DNA from 2 places in the Kineococcus deserti genome. Region 1 is predicted to be linked to the other one. Evidence: riboswitches for the same ligand, from Rfam matches in the RefSeq annotation. Region 1 holds a riboswitch; the other holds the start of a gene.

Region 1 (8,111 bases):
CGCGATCGTGGCCGACCTGGACACCCGCCGGAACCCGCTGCACGTCGCGGTGGAGAACTGGCAGCACGACGCGAACATCGGCTCGGTCGTGCGCACCGCGAACGCCGTGAACGCCGCCGGCGCCCACGTCGTGGGCTTCAAGCGCTGGAACCGGCGCGGCGCCATGGTCACCGACCGGTACCTGTCCGTCCACCACCACACCGACGTGGCGGCGCTGGCGGCCTGGGCCGCGGACCGGGACCTGCCGATCGTCGGCATCGACAACGTCGAGGGGTCGGTGCCGCTGGAGACCTACGACCTGCCGCGCGAGTGCGTGATGCTCTTCGGCCAGGAGGGGCCCGGTCTGACCGAGGCGGCCGTCGCCCACTGCGTCGACGTGCTCGCCATCGCCCAGTTCGGCTCGACCCGCTCGATCAACGTCGGCGCCGCGGCCGCGATCGCCCAGCACGCCTGGGTCCGCCGCCACGTCTTCGGCCAGCGGCCGTAGGCAGGCCTGTGGGCGACCTCAGTGGTCGGCACCGCCGACCACGCCGTGCGTCACGGAGGTCCCACGAGGCGGGACCTGTCGCGGGCCGGTGCGCCTCGTCCCCGGGACAGGGCGCGTCGTCGGCTCGGCGTCGTGACCAGAACGCTGCACCAGCTCACCCTGACGGCCTCGGAACGGCCCGGATCGGGGAGCTGGTGCAGCGTTCTGGTCAGCAGGCCTCCGTCAGGGGAGGACGAGCACCTGGCCGACGTGGATGGCGGCCGGGTTGTCGCCGATGAGGGCGCGGTTGGCGTTCCACACCGCGGCGTAGCCGCCCGCGACGCCGTTGTTGACGGCGATGCGGTACAGGGTGTCGCCGGGGGCGACGGTGTGGGTGCGCACCGCGGGCGCCGGGGCCGACTCGACCACGGCAACCGGAGCCGGGGCGGGCGCCGGGGCCGGGGCCGGGTTGAGCAGGGCCTGCTCCTGGCCGACCGGGTCGGCGGCGCCGTTCAGGCCGAGCTTGCGCGAGCAGGAGGGCCAGGCGCCCCAGCCCTGCCGCGCGAGCACGCGCTCGGCGACGACGATCTGCTGCTCGCGGGTGGCCAGGTCGGCGCGGGGGGCGTACTGCCCGCCGTTGAAGCCCGTCCAGGTGCTCGAGCTGAACTGCAGCCCGCCGTAGTAGCCGTTGCCGGTGTTGATGTGCCAGTTGCCGCTGGCCTCGCACTGGGCGAGGCGGTCCCACTGCTCCACGGGAGCGGCGGAGGCGCTGGAGACGGGGCCCAGGATCGCGGCGCCGGCGGCGCCGGCCGCGGCGGACGCGAGCAGGCCGCGGCGGAGGAACGTGGACCGGTTCGAGAGGGCACGGGGGCGCGCGGTGGCGCGACGGATCGCAGACATGGGTCGACCTCCAACGCCTGCGAGGTCAGCTGTCGGGTTCGGATCGAAGGTTGACCCGGCCGCGCGGACGCGGCTTCACCCCGAGGACGACCGTGGTCGTCCGAGGAACCTTGGGTCCCCCGCTCCTACCCACGTGTTCTGCTTCCGGCGCGCGGTGGGCAGGACTCGGCGTTCCGCGGCCGTGTCCCCGAACGGGCTCAGGGACGGACCGACCGTAACAAGCCGGGGGCCTCCCGTACACCGTCTCGCGACCGGATCGTGACCCGAAACCCCGTGCTCAGGCTGGGCGCACGCCCGACCGTGTGATGCAGTTCACAGGGTGAGCCGGTGGTCAGCTGTTGGCGAGCAGCTTCGCGACGGCTTCCTCGATGCGCGGCGTGAAGTCCCCCGCGCGTTCACCCGCGCGCCCGTACAGGGGCTCACCGAAGGTCACCGAGATCGGCTGGCGGCCCTTCGAGGGCCAGTTCTGCTTCGGGGGCATGGCGTCGAAGGTGCCGCGCAGCGCGATGGGCACGACCGGCACTCCGGCCTCGAGGGCGAGGTAGGCCGCACCCTTCTTGAACGGGCGCATCTCGCCGGTGTAGCTGCGGCCGCCCTCGGCGAAGATCACCAGGCTCCAGCCGTCCTGCAGCAGCTTCGCCGAGGAGTTCGGACCCCGGCCGCCACGACGTTCCAGGGGGTAGGTCCCGATGACCAGGCCCGAGGGAGCCGCCCGCCACCACACGTCGAAGAAGTAGTCCGCGGCCGCGGCGATCGCGACCCGACGGCGCCGGCGCGGCCCGAGGGCCTCCAGGATCACCGGTGCGTCCAGGTGCGAGGAGTGGTTGGCGACCAGGATGGCCGCCGTCCCGAGCCGGTCGAGCACCTCGGCGCCCTGCACGTGGATGGACAGCTTCGAGCGCAGCACGGGCGCCATGAGCGCCCGCTGCAGCCCCGACCGCACGAGGGTCGCCGGTGCCGACCGCACCCAGTCGTTGCGGTGGACCGACCGGCTGCCCTCCTCGGGTTCCGGTGCGCCGACACCCGAACGCTTGCGCAGCAACGGAAGTGCGCGCACGATCCGGCTCGCTCGGGGGATGCCCATCAGCCTCGCCATCCTTCGGTCCTCGACACCGGCGGTCCGCAGCGACTGCTCGACGGTGTGGAGTTCACACCACGCATCCTGCCACGCCCGCGCCCGACCGGAGCCGTCCGCACCGCGACGCCGCGCCTCAGTCGGTGCCCGCCAGCACCTGCTGCGGGACGCGCAGGCGGCGGGTGGGCGAGGAGGCCGCCCAGTCCGCCACCGGCCAGCGCGAGGCCCGGGCGACCCGGAACAGCGGGACGTCGGGCGAGACGGCGGTCGGGTTGCCCACGGTCTTCAGCAGCGGCAGGTCCACGTGGGAGTCGGCGTAGGCGTAGCTGGCCGACAGGTCGGCCCCCTCGACCTCGGCGTACCGGCGCAGCCACGCCGCGCGGGCCTCGCCGACCAGCGGCGGGGAGGTCAGGAAGCCGTTGGCCTGGCGCTGCCCGTCGACGCGCTCCTCGTCCAGCTCGGTGCACACGACCTCGTCGAACAGCCCGGCCAGCGGGCGGGTGACCTGCCGGACGTCGCCGGTCATGAGGATCGTGCGGTGACCGGCGTCGCGGTGGGCCTGGATGCGCCGCAGGGCGTCGGAGGAGACCTGCTGCAGGAAGCCGGGCGCGAAGACGTCGTCGACGTAGGTCTCCAGCGCGTCCAGGTCCACCCCGGCGTACCCGCGGAACAGCGAGCGCAGGAAGCTGCCGCGGTCACGGCGCTCGGCCGCGATCCAGCCCGGCAGGTGCCGCATGACCCGCCCGAACTCGGCGATGCGGGCCGGGGCGTCCAGCGCCGACAGCCGCAGCGTCAGGTAGGAGTCGACGACGGTGCCCGGCAGCAACGTCCCGGCCAGGTCGAAGACGGCCAGGACGGGGGCCGCCCCGTCGGCGACGGGCTGCAGCTCACGGGGTCCGGTCGCCTCGGCCTGCTTGCGCCGCCGGCGGATCTCCTCGTACTTGCGCATCTGGGTGGTGACGCTGGGGCAGTGGCTGTCCAGCCAGTAGTGCCGCCAGTCCACCGTCGAGGTGTCGAAGCCGAACAGCTCGACGTCCTGCGGGTCCAGGGAGCGGTGCAGGGCGAGGGTCTTGTCGTCGACGAACCGCAGCTCGGCCTCGGTGTAGGCCTTGTACAGGTCCATGTAGCGGCGGGCGAACTCGATCTGGCGGCGGGAACCGTCCAGCTTGCGGGACACCTCGCGCACCCGCTTCGAGCGCGGGGCCAGCGCCAGCAGCCGGTCGCCGGCGTTGGTCAGCACCTCCCCGGCCCGCACCTTGCGCTCCACGGCCCGGCCGCCGGGGAAGTCCCACGTCGGCATGACGGCGGGGGAGGAGTCGAAGGGGTTCTCCGTGAAGTACTCGCGGATGAACTCGTACACGTCCCGGAAGGTCAGCGGGTTCCGGCTGCCGGAGCTCACGTGGTAGTACGCCGGCTGCGACAGCGGCGGCGGCGTCGCGGACGCGGTGAGGATGGCGTTGACGACGTGGTCGATCGGCACGACGTCGATGACGGAGTCCGGCGCGGCCGGGAACTCGGTGAGCTCGCCGCGGCCGTAGGCCAGGATGATCGGCTCGGCCATCTTGAAGCCCTCGATCCACCCCGGGTGGGGGTGCTTCACGGCCGACTCGACGATGCTCGGGCGCAGGATCGTCGTGGGGACGACGGGAGCGGCCAGCTCCTCGACGAGGCGCTCGCCCATCGACTTGGTGAAGGTGTAGCAGTCGGTCCAGCCCAGCGTGCGCGCCCGCTCCAGGCCGGCGGCCTTCTGCTGGGCGGCGACCCACTTCACGCGGCGCTCCTCGGCGCCGGCGGCCACGCTCAGCGGCCCGGCGCGGCCGTGGTCGCGCTCGGCGGCGCGCAGGAACTCCTTCAGGCGGGGTTCCAGCCGCGAGTCCTCCTCGATGCGCGCGGCCAGCCGCAGGCCCGCCTCGGTCTCGGTGCGCCAGTCCACCTGGTGCTCCACGGCCCGCTCGGGGACCGCGCCCCGGCGGCGGCCGCCGACGTAGGCGGTGGAGACGTGGACGTAGTGGATCGCCCCGTGGCCGCGCTCGTTGGCGTCCAGGACCCGCTCGACCAGCGACCGGGTGCCCACGACGTTCGTCGTGAAGGCGTCCTGGATGAGCGGGTCGAAGGACACGTCGCCCGCGCAGTGCACGACCACGTCGAGGTCGGACGGCAGCTCGGGCACGCTCGACAGGTCACCCTCGAGGGCCTCGACGCGCGTCTTCAGCAGGTCGTCGGCCTCGCCGGCGGCCCGGAAGATCGGCTTGCGCAGCACCGAGCGCAGCCGGTCCTCACCGGACTGGCCGGGCTTGGGACGGACGAGGGCCACCACGGAGGTCCCGGGCAGGTCGACGAGCAGACGCTGCATCAGCGCCTCGCCGATGAAGCCCGTCACCCCGGTCAGGAGGAACCGCTTGCCGTCGAGCTGCTGAGCCAATCGCACGCGCGAATCCTGCCACGGATGCGCACCCCGCCCGTGCGCCTCGTCACGGTGACCGGCCGGAGCCGTCGTGTGCGAGGCTGCACAGCAGTCGCACAGCTCGACCGCGAGGAGGCGGAACGTGAGCCGAACGTCGTCAACTGCTCCCGAGACCGGCCGACGAACACGGCGGGGCAGGCCGTCGGTCCGGTCGGTGGTGGTGTGGACCGCCGTCGCCGTCGTGGGAGCCGTCTGCTGGACCGTGCTGGCCCTGGCGCGCGGGGAGTCGGTCAACGCCCTGTGGGTCCTGTTCGCCGCCCTGGCGTCCTACGCCATCGGGTACCGGTTCTACTCGCGCTTCGTCACCTACCGGGTGCTGCGCGCCGACGACCGCCGCGCGACGCCCGCGGAGCGGTACGAGAACGGCGTCGACTTCGAGGTGACCGACCGGCGCGTGCTGTTCGGCCACCACTTCGCCGCCATCGCCGGCGCGGGCCCGCTCGTCGGCCCGGTGCTGGCCGCCCAGATGGGCTACCTGCCGGGGACCATCTGGATCGTCGTCGGCGTGATCTTCGCCGGTGCCGTGCAGGACCTGACGGTCCTGTTCTTCTCGATGCGCCGCGGCGGCAAGAGCCTGGGGCAGATGGTGCGCGAGGAGATCGGGGTCGTGGGCGGCGTCGCGGCGCTCATCGCGGTCTTCGCCATCATGATCATCATCCTGGCCGTGCTGGCGCTCATCGTGGTCAACGCCCTGGCCGAGTCCCCGTGGGGCGTGTTCTCCATCGCCCTGACGATCCCCATCGCGCTGTTCATGGGGATCTACCTGCGGTTCCTGAGGCCGGGGAAGGTGCTGGAGGCCACCGCGATCGGCGTGGTCCTGCTGCTGGCCGCGATCGTCGGGGGCGGGTACGTCGAGGACTGGGGGCTCGGGGACGCGCTGACGCTGACGCCGGAGACCCTCGTCGTCGCGCTCGTCCTCTACGGCTTCGTCGCCTCGGTGCTGCCGGTGTGGCTGCTGCTGACCCCGCGCGACTACCTGTCGACGTTCATGAAGATCGGCGTCATCCTCCTGCTCGCGGTCAGCCTCGTCGTCGCCCGGCCGGTCCTGGCCAACGACGCGGTGACGTCGTTCGCGCGGGAGGGCGACGGACCGGTGTTCGCCGGGTCGCTGTTCCCGTTCGTGTTCATCACCATCGCCTGCGGTGCGCTGTCGGGTTTCCACGCGCTCATCTCCTCGGGCACCACGCCGAAGATGATCGCCAAGGAACGTCAGGTCCGGGTCATCGGCTACGGCGGCATGCTCATGGAGAGCTTCGTCGCCATCAGCGCGCTCATCGCCGCCTCGGTCATCGACCAGGGCATCTACTACGCCGTGAACTCCCCGGCCGGGGTGACCGGTGGCGCCGTGGACTCGGCCGCCCGGTTCGTCACGGGGCTGGGTTTCACCACGACGCCGGAGACCCTGGCCGCGGCCGCCCAGGCCGTCGGGGAGGAGAGCGTCGTCTCCCGCACCGGCGGCGCCCCCGCGCTGGCGCTGGGGATCTCGCAGGTGTTCCACGAGGCGTTCGGCGGTGGGCTGCAAGCGTTCTGGTACCACTTCGCCATCATGTTCGAGGCGTTGTTCATCCTCACCGCCGTCGACGCCGGAACCCGCGTCGGGCGGTTCATGCTGCAGGACACCCTCGGCAACGTCTGGAAGAGGTTCGGCGACCTGTCGTGGCGGCCGGGGAACGTCATCGCCAGCGCCGTCGTCGTGGGCGCGTGGGGGTACTTCCTGTACACCGGGGTGACCGACCCCCTCGGCGGCATCAACCAGCTGTTCCCGCTGTTCGGCATCGCCAACCAGCTGCTGGCGGCGATCGCCCTGACCCTGGTCACCACCCTGCTCGTCAAGCACGGCAGGGTCCGGTACGTGTGGGTCACCGGTGTCCCGCTCGTCTGGGACCTGGTGGTGACGATGACGGCGAGCTACCAGAAGGTGTTCTCCGACGACCCGAAGATCGGGTACTTCGCCCAGCGCGCCCGCTACGCCGACGCCCTCGCCGCCGGGGAGGTGCTGGCACCGGCCAAGGACGCCGGGCAGATGCAGCAGGTCGTCACGAACTCCACCGTCAACGGGATCCTGCAGGCGCTGTTCGCGCTGCTCGTCGTCGTGGTCGCGGTCAACGCGGCCGTCGTCATCGCCCGGGCGGTGCGCGCCGGCGGGCTGCCCACGACGGAGGAACCCGCCGTCGCCTCGGCGCTGGTAGAACCGTCCGGGCTCGTCGTCCCGGCGCAGGAGCGGGAACGGCTGGCCGCGTTGCGCCGCGAGCTGGAGGCGGGCACCGGGGCCGACCGGTGAACCGGCTGGTGCGGACGCTGCGCTGGTGGTGCCGGCAGATCGACGGTCAGGACCGCTGGGAGGCCTACCTGCGGCGCTGCGCGGCGCACGGTCACCCGCCGGTCAGCCGGGCCGCCTTCGAGCGGCGGCGCGCCGACGCCCGGGCGGCCGTGCCCGGTGGCCGCTGCTGCTGAACCGCACCGGGTCGCGCGCCGTGTCACGACGGGGGACGGGGACGACCTGAGACGGAGCTGAGACGGCATGTTCGACACCTGGCGTGGTGGCACGCACCATCGACTCGTGAACGAGACGACGCTCCGCTACCGGGTGACCGTCATCGCCCACCGTCGTTGCGGCGCGGTCCGCACCGGGGGGACGGCCGAGTCGGGGATCCACCACGTGCAGACCGTCCGCGCCACGAGCGCCGAGTTCGCCCGCGACCTCGCGCTCGTGCACCTCCACGCCGAGTCGGCGCTGGTGTCGACGGCCGTCGTCGGGGTGGACGCGGTCGTCGTCGAGCGGTTGCGCTGGGGGCGTTCCCCGGTCCGCGAACTCGACAGCCGACGGGTGGTCGTGGTCCGCTAGCCGGGTGGTCCACCTGTCGCGCGAGGAGTTCGAGGAAGCCGTCGCCGACGCGCTGGACGAGATCCCCGAACAGCTGGCGCGGGCCATGGACAACGTCGTCGTCCTGGTCGAGGACGACCCGCCGGCCGAGTTCGGCGACGGGTTGCTCGGTCTGTACGAGGGCACCCCGCTGACCGAGCGCGGGTCCTGGTGGGCCGCCGGCGCGCTGCCCGACCGCATCACGATCTTCCGGCGCCCGACGCTGGCGCTCGCCCGGGACCGCGACGAGGTCGTCGCCGAGGTCAAGGTCACCGTGGTGCACGAGATCGCGCACCACTTCGGCATCGACGACGCCCGGCTGCACGAGCTGGGCTGGGCCTGA
Region 2 (8,111 bases), on a different contig from region 1:
GTGCTCGGTGACCGGGTCCATCCGGGCGGTGGCCTCGTCCAGGACGACGACCCGCACGTCGCGCACCAGCAGGCGGGCGAAGGCGACGAGTTGCTCCTCCCCCGCCGACAGCGTCACCCCGCCGGGACCGAGCCGCGTCTGCAGCCCGTCGGGCAGTGCCTCGACCCAGTCGCGCAAGCCCAGGGAGTCGACGGCGGCCTCGACGCGGGCCGCCGGCACGTCCCCGTCGAGGGTGATGTTCTGCCGCAGCGTGCCGGCCAGCAGCTCGGTGCGCTGGGTGACGACGCCGACGCTCCGGCGCAGGTCCTGCAGGTCCAGGTCGCACACGTCGGCGCCGCCGAGGAACAGCTGCCCGCGGGGCGTGTCCAGCGCGCGGGACAGCAGCGCCGCCAGCGTCGACTTGCCCGATCCGCTGCGGCCCACGAGAGCGCACGTCGTCCCGGCGGGCACCGCGAACGTCACCTCGCGCAGCGCGAAACCCCCCGGGTGCGCGAACCGCAGCCCGCGGAACTCCACGGCCAGCGGACCGGCCGGGACACGTCCTCCGCCGGCGGGTTCGGCCGGTGCCGTCAGCAGGGAGCGGATGCGTTGCACCGCACCGAGTCCGGCCTGCACCTCGGGAAGTCGTTCGCTGATCTCGCTCATGTCCCCGGCGAAACCGGAGCACAGCAGCCAGACGGTCACCAGCTGGGCCACCGACAGGCGTCCGTCACCGGCCAGCACGACCCCGCCCACGACGAAACCCGAGCACAGCAGGGCCAGCACCAGCGTGGTGCGCCGGGCCACGGCGGCCGACAGGGTGCTGGTCGCCCGGACCCGGGTCAGCACCTGGGCCGCCAGCGCCGCGTACCGGCGCACCACGTGCGGCTGGCCCAGGCTGGAGCGCACGTCGTCGCGACCGGCCACGGCCTCCTCGAGCTGGGCGGCGTGGTCGGTCCAGGCGACCTCCTCGGCCACCTTGCGCCGCACGAGCACCACCGTCAGCCCCCGCACGGCGAACCAGACGGCGACCGCCACGAGCGGGAACGCGATCCAGGCCGGCCACCAGACCAGGCCGGCCACGACCCAGCCGAGCAGCGAGCGGGTCAGACCGCGGCCCAGGTCCCACACGGCCTCGCGCAGCAGCGCGGCGAGCTGGCGCGGATCGTCGTCGACGCGGTCGATGACCTCGCCCACGGCCTGCTCGCCCAGCGCGGGCAGCGGCTGGGCGAAGGCGGCCCCGAGCAGGTCGGCGCGCAAGCGCCCCTCGGCCCGGCCCACCGCGCTGGCCAGCGCCACCCGGCCCAGGGTGTCGGCCGCGCTGGCCCCCACCACGAGCACGCCCAGCACCACCAGCAGCGCGGCGCCCGGGTCCTGGGCGATGCGGCCGGTGACGACCGTGCCGACCGTCTCGGCGGCGGCGGCGAGGATCCCCAGCACCACCGCGGCCGTGCTCGTGGGGCCGGCGAGGCGCCGGGGGGACAGCGTCGGGCGCGTCACCGTCCCTCCTCACGTTCGCGAGGTCCCACCGCGACGGTGGTTCCTCCCGGAACGCTAACGAGGCAGGGGGTCGCCGGGCCTCCGGTTTTCCGTCCGGCCCGCGGCGGGCTCAGGCCGCCTGGGCCAGGAACTCGTCCCAGCGCGGATCGGGCTGCTCGGCCCCGCGCACCGCCCAGGAGGCGCCCCGCGGCGCGGCCGGCCGGAACGGCAGGTGCCAGCCCATCTCCTCCGGTGTGCGGTCGCCCTTGGCGTTGTTGCACCGCACGCAGCAGGCGACGAGGTTCTCCCAGCTGTCCGGGCCGCGGCGGCTGCGCGGCAGGACGTGGTCGACCGTGGTGGCGTGGCCGCGGCAGTAGGCGCACCGCTGGTGGTCGCGGCGCAGCACCCCGCGCCGGCTGACGGGGACGACCTGCCCGCGGGGCACCCGGACGTAGCGCGTCAGCAGGATGACGGAGGGGCGTTCCAGGCTCATCGACGCTCCCACCACCGGATCGGCGTCGGCCAGGACCACCGAGGCCTTCCCGGACAGCACGAGCACCAGGGCCCTCCGGAAGGACACGACCGCGAGCGGTTCGTAGCCGGCGTTCAGCACGAGCGTGCGCACATCCACCTCCTGAGACGACGAGAGGCGCCTTCCCGGACCGGGAAGGCGCCTCTGAGAGCGACGATGCGCACCTGGCAGGGCACATGGTGGCGGTGCACACGGTGGTGCCCCACGACGCGCCGGGCAGGCGGTGCCGCGGGGGTCGTGCCGGGGTGACGCCTGGTCATCGGCCCTCCGCGGTTCCGTCGTCGTTGACGGCAGGGTACGTCGCAGGAGGTGTTCGAGTCATCAACTTCCCCGTGAACCCCACGCGACCACGACCGGCCGGGAACGACGAACCGCCGGCCCCGAGGGGAGGGAACCCTCGGGACCGGCGGTCGGGTCGTGCTCGTCGTGCTGGTCTCAGATCACACCGTGGGGGCCAGCCGGCCGAAGGTGACGGCGTCGGACCAGATGGCCCGCAGCTGCACGGGCTTCCCGGCCCGCGGCGCATCCCACATCATGTTGTCGCCGGCGTAGATGCCGACGTGGTAGGCGCGGCCACCGGAGTTGGTGAAGAACACCAGGTCGCCGGGGACGGCCTCGCCGCGCGAGATGCGGGCGCTGGACTGCAGCTGCGCGTTGGAGGTGCGCGGGATCTCCACGCCGACCTGCCGGTACACGTAGCTGGTGTAGCCGGAGCAGTCGAACCCGGAGGGGGTGGTGCCGCCGTACACGTACGGGACACCGGCGTAGTCGTCGGCGACGGCGAGGATCTGCGAACCCAGCGAGGCCACCGGCGCCGGGGCCGGCGCCGGGGCGGGGGCCTCGGCGGCGACCTGGACGGCCACGGGAGCCGGGACGGCCGCCGCGTTCTCGGCCACGCTGGCGGCGACGACGGCGTTCGCGTCGGCGGTGCGCGCCACCCGCGTCACCACGGGGGCCACGACGACCGGCGCGGGCGCCGGGGCGGCCGCGAACGTCGAGGTGGTGGCCAGCGTCGTGGCGGTCGCCGGGGCGGAGACGACTCCGACGGCGGTGGTGCCGAACGCGGCGGGGACGGCGGCGACCGCGGAGGAGACGGTCGAGGACACGGCGGCGGGTGCGGCGGCGGTCGCGGCACCGGCGGGCAGGGCGATCGAGACGAGCAGACCACCGGCGGCGGCGACGACGGCGCCGGTGCGGGCCGCCCCACCTGCGCATCGGGTGACGCTGTTCGACAGGTCGGTCAGGGACGTGAGGGAACGAACGGCGGCGCGGTGGCGCGCCTGGACGCGAGTCGTCAAGGTGTTGGCCTCTCCGACGCCTGCGAGGTGAGCTGTCGGGTTCGGACGGGAGTTTCGCCCGGCCGGCTCTCGCCGGCTTCACCCCGAGGACCTCGGACGGTCTGCTCGACCGTTCGACGCCCGTACTACCTGGTTCCCCCACCCCTGCCATGAACGAGTCTCGGGGACCTCGACGCGGTGGCAGGGCTCGGCGTCCGCGCGAGGGCGTCCGCGTGCGATGTCGCGGATGCGGGTGGACCATAACCCGACTGTGGCGCGGATGTCACGGCCCGGTGACGAACAGGTGCCGGGGCGGTGACGAGCGGTGGTCGATGATTAACACAGAGTCACGATCGAGCACGCAGCGCCGATCTCGGTGAGAGCCGGACGAGGGAAGACCCCTCACGCCGCGTCGCGCGAGGGGGCCGACCGGCTGATCTCAGCCCAGCGCGACGAAGATGTGTGACGCCTCGGCGGTCGTGAGGTCCACGACGGTGTCGCCGATCACGACCTCGACACCGGCGGCGGAGGACTTGGCCACGACCTCCACCCCGGGCACCAGCCCGGCGCTGTGGAACCTCGCCAGCAGCGAGACGTCCGTCTGCAGCGGCTCCCCCAGCCGGCGGACCACGACGGGACGCCCCTCGACGGCCGAGGTCGTCAGCGGCTGCACACCGGCGCGGAACTCCTCGGAGGCGCCGTCCTCGCCCAGCTCCAGCAGCCCGGGGATCGGGTTGCCGTACGGGTCGAAGTGCGGGTGGTCCAGGATGGCCACGAGCCGCTTCTCGACCTCCTCGGAGACCACGTGCTCCCAGCGGCAGGCCTCCTCGTGCACCAGGCTCCACTCCAGGCCGATGACGTCGGTCAGCAGACGCTCGGTCAGCCGGTGCTTGCGCATGACGCGCATGGCCTTGGCCATGCCCGCCTCGGTCAGCTCGAGCCGGCGGTCGGTGCCGACGTGCAGCAGGCCGTCGCGTTCCATGCGGGCGACCGTCTGGGACACGGTGGGCCCCGAGTGGTGCAGCCGCTCGGCGATGCGAGCGCGCATCGGCACGATGCCTTCCTCTTCCAGTTCGAAGACCGTCTTGAGGTACATCTCGGTGGTGTCGATGAGATCGCTCACGGTGCCCATCATCCGGCATCTGCGGTGGTGGTCGCACCCCTGTCCCGATCGCGGCACCCCCCTCCCGCGGCTAGCGTCCGCCAGGTGGCCGGGAGTGCGAGGAGACGGACGAGCGTCCTGTGGTTCCGCCGGGACCTGCGGCTCGGGGACCACCCGGCGCTGCTGGCCGCGGTCGCCGACGGCGAGGTCCTGCCGCTGTTCGTCCTCGACCCGGCGCTGTGGGGGCCGTCGGGGGACGTGCGCCGCGCCTACCTGCTGCGCTCGCTGCGGGCGCTGGACGCCGACCTCGGCGGCACGCTCGTCGTCGAGCACGGCGACCCCGCGCACGTCGTGGACCGGGTGGCCGAGCGGGTCGGGGCCCGCCGGGTGCACGTCAGCGCCGACGCCGGGCCGTACGGCCGCCGCCGCGACGAGCAGGTCGAGCAGGCTCTGGCCGGGTACGGCCGTGAGCTGGTGCGGACCGGCACCCCGTACGCCATCGGACCCGGCACGCTGCTCACCGGATCGGGTTCGCCGTTCCAGGTGTTCACGCCCTTCTCCCGGGCCTGGCACGAGCACGGCTGGCCCGACCCGGCCGGGGACCCCGGGACGGTGCGGTGGATCGGCGAGGGCGAGGGCGTCGGCGGTGCGCACTGGCTCGCCGAACCCGACCTGGGCGACCTGGCACTGCCCGAGGCCGGCGAGGAGGCGGCGCACGAACGCTGGCACGACTTCCTCGAGCACGGTCTGGCCGACTACGACGAGGAGCGCAACCGTCCCGACCGCGACGGGACCTCCCAGCTCTCGCACGCCCTGAAGTGGGGCGAACTGCACCCGCGGACCCTGCTGGCCGACCTGCGCCGCCGGACGTCACGGGGCGCGCAGACGTACCGCACCGAACTGTGCTGGCGCGACTTCTACGCCGACGTCCTGTGGAACCGCCCCGACAGCGCCCGGCAGTACTACAAACCGCAGCTGGCGGGTCTGCAGTACCGGCAACCCGGTGAGGACTTCACCGCCTGGGCCGAAGGGCGGACGGGTTTCCCGATCGTCGACGCCGGCATGCGCCAGCTGCGCGCCGTCGGCTGGGTGCACAACCGCGTGCGGATGATCGTGGCCAGCTTCCTGGTCAAGGACCTGCACGTGGAGTGGCAGCACGGCGGCCGGGAGTTCATGCACCGGCTGCGCGACGCCGACCTGGCCAGCAACATGCACGGCTGGCAGTGGGTCGCGGGGTCGGGCACGGACGCCTCGCCGTTCTTCCGGGTGTTCAACCCGGTCACCCAGGGCCAGAAGTTCGACCCCGAGGGCGACTACGTCCGGCGCTACGTCCCCGAACTGCGGCACCTGCCCGGCAAGCTCGTCCACACGCCGTGGGACGCGGCCGACGGGTACGACCACGGGTACCCCGAGCGCATCGTCGACCACGCCCACGAACGGCGCGTGGCCCTGGACGACTACGCCCGGGTCAGGGGCTGACCCTCAGGGCGTGGGGTTCCGCGCGTCGTAGTGCACGAACCGGCGTTGCCAGCGGGCCAGCGCCAGGACCGCGACCACGCAGGCCGCACCCCCGGCCAGCGCCGCGAACCCCTCCCCGACGCCCGAGGCCGTCGACCCCAGGACCACGTCCCCGAGCCGGGGGCCGCCGGCGACGACGACGATGAACACCCCCTGCAGCCGTCCGCGCAGCGCGTCGGGGGTGGCGACCTGCAGGATCGTGCCGCGGAAGATCGAGCTGACGGCGTCGGCCGCGCCGGAGACGGCCAGCAGCAGCACGCACAGCCACAGCTTCCAGTCCGCCCCGTCCGGCGCCACGACCAGGACGACACCGAAACCCGCGACGGCGGCCCCGTAGACGCTGATGCACCCGACGACCACCGCTCCCTGGCGGCGCACCGCCCCCAGGGGCCCGGAGAACAACCCGGCCAGCACCGAGCCGGCGGCGAAACCCGCTCCGAGGACGCCGACCGTCCGGGCGCCGCCACCGAGTTCGGCCGCGGCGACCGCGGGGTACAGCACGCGCGGCATCGCGAACACCATGGCGCACAGGTCGGCCAGGAACGTCATCCGGATGTTCGGCCGCGTCCCGAGGAAGCGGATGCCCTCCAGCACCGACCACAGCCCCGCGCGGTGCGCGCCGGCGGCCCGGTCCGGCGGCATGGGCGGCAGCTTGTGCACGCCGACCAGCGCCGCGACGAAGGTCACCGCGTCGACGGTGTAGGCGGCCTGGAAACCCCAGCCCCCGACCAGGAACCCCGCCAGCAGCGGCCCGACCGTCAGGGCGATGGCGTTCGTCGTGCCGGACAACGCGTTGGCCGCCGGCAGCAGTTCGCGGGGGACGATGCCCGGGACGATGGCCGAGCGCGCGGGGTTGTTCACCGCGAAGGCGGCGCTCTGCAGGGCGACGAGGGCGTAGAGCAGGCCCACCGACCCCAGGTGCAGCCAGGCCTGCGCGGCGATCGCGATCGCCAGGACCCACAGCACGAGCGAGGCGACGAGCGCCACCCGCCGCCGGTCGTGCACGTCGACCAGCGAGCCGCCGTACAGGCCGAGCCCGACCAGCGGGACGAGCGCGAAGATCCCGACGAGGCCGACGGCGAACGTCGACGACGTGAGGTCGTAGACCTGCAGGCCGACCGTGACGACGGTCAGCTGCGTCCCGATCCCCGCCAGCGACTGCCCGATCCACAACCAGCGGAACGCGGGAACCTCGCGCAGCGGGGTGGTGTCGGCGAGGAACCGCCGACGGGGCCGAACCGGGTCGGGCGGTGGTGTCACGCCGGTCAGGATAGGTGGTGGCCCGGGGAAACCTGGACCGGGAACCGGGAAGTGCCGGGTCGGGCCGCTGCGCGGGGTTTGCGCGCGATGTCACCGCGTGCGCGGTGATCGCGTCCGACGTCACCGCGCGCGCAGGCTCCCCGCGGTAGAGGTTTGCGCGCGATGTCACCGCGTGCGCGGTGATCGCGTCCGACGTCACCGCGCGCAGGCGCGGGCGGCAGCGGGGTGGGGCGAGGCGCGGTCGCGCGGATCCCCCGGGAACGGAGAAGTCCCCGGGCACTTCCACGGTCGACGGCCTCAGTGGTCGTCGTCGTGGGCCGGTTGGACAGACCGGCGCCCGGGGACCCGGTGACTGCCGTGGATTCGCCGCGCTGCGCGGGGCGACCAGAGCGGTCCGCGTCCAGCACGCAGCTGCTAGCGGGCAGCCACCTCACGCGTCCGATGAAGAACCATGTTCCGGACCACCTCCTCTCCCGTGTCCTCCGACGGTACGTCCGGTGCTCGGGAGTTGTCACCCCGAATTCCCGAGCAGGTCGCAGGCCAGCGTCCGGGCGGCCAGGTCGACCCACTCCTGCCGGCTCCAGCCGGCGTCGGTGACCAGGCACCGCCAGGCCAGGTCGGACAGCACGGTCGTGGCCACGTCGACGGCGCGGTCCGGTTCCCGGCGCAGCGGAGCCTTGCGGGACAGGGCGTCCAGGAACGTCGCCTGCACCGTGCGCTGCTGGGCCGCGTTGCGGGTCAGCAACACACCCGCCGCCGGGTCGGCGTCGGCCGCGGCGCGCAGGACGGCGAGCGGGCCGGCCACCCGGGTCAGCACCTCCGCCGCGCCCTCGGCCTGCCGCCGCAGCTGCCGGTGCGGGTCGGGTTCGGCCACCACCGCGAGCGCCCAGGGACGTTCCAGCGTGGGCACCGGGTCGTCGTCGCCGGCGACGGCCACGTCGAGCACCTCGGCGAGCACCGCGAC

Evidence for each region. Region 1 has a riboswitch for cyclic di-AMP ahead of ACRYR2_RS13210 (transglycosylase family protein). Riboswitches for the same ligand answer to the same signal wherever they lie in the genome.
Region 2: it holds a riboswitch for cyclic di-AMP, as region 1 does, so the genes downstream of both, ACRYR2_RS02265 (C40 family peptidase) here and ACRYR2_RS13210 (transglycosylase family protein) in region 1, are expected to answer to the same signal.

Annotation. Positions count from the first base shown of each region.
Region 1 is NZ_JBJLSI010000015.1:44,642-52,752, forward strand. Features, by position in the region: gene ACRYR2_RS13205 (TrmH family RNA methyltransferase) at 1-487, shown strand, start outside; gene ACRYR2_RS13210 (transglycosylase family protein) at 710-1,366, opposite strand; cyclic di-AMP (ydaO/yuaA leader) riboswitch at 1,366-1,526, opposite strand; gene ACRYR2_RS13215 (lysophospholipid acyltransferase family protein) at 1,698-2,462, opposite strand; gene ACRYR2_RS13220 (SDR family oxidoreductase) at 2,578-4,869, opposite strand; gene ACRYR2_RS13225 (carbon starvation CstA family protein) at 4,988-7,186, shown strand; gene ACRYR2_RS13230 (CstA-like transporter-associated (seleno)protein) at 7,183-7,359, shown strand; gene ACRYR2_RS13235 (hypothetical protein) at 7,466-7,750, shown strand; gene ACRYR2_RS13240 (metallopeptidase family protein) at 7,755-8,111, shown strand.
Region 2 is NZ_JBJLSI010000002.1:64,555-72,665, forward strand. Features, by position in the region: gene ACRYR2_RS02255 (ATP-binding cassette domain-containing protein) at 1-1,479, opposite strand, end outside; gene ACRYR2_RS02260 (HNH endonuclease) at 1,589-2,083, opposite strand; gene ACRYR2_RS02265 (C40 family peptidase) at 2,431-3,288, opposite strand; cyclic di-AMP (ydaO/yuaA leader) riboswitch at 3,291-3,464, opposite strand; gene ACRYR2_RS02270 (metal-dependent transcriptional regulator) at 3,707-4,390, opposite strand; gene ACRYR2_RS02275 (cryptochrome/photolyase family protein) at 4,475-5,848, shown strand; gene ACRYR2_RS02280 (MFS transporter) at 5,852-7,147, opposite strand; gene ACRYR2_RS02285 (TetR/AcrR family transcriptional regulator) at 7,659-8,111, opposite strand, start outside.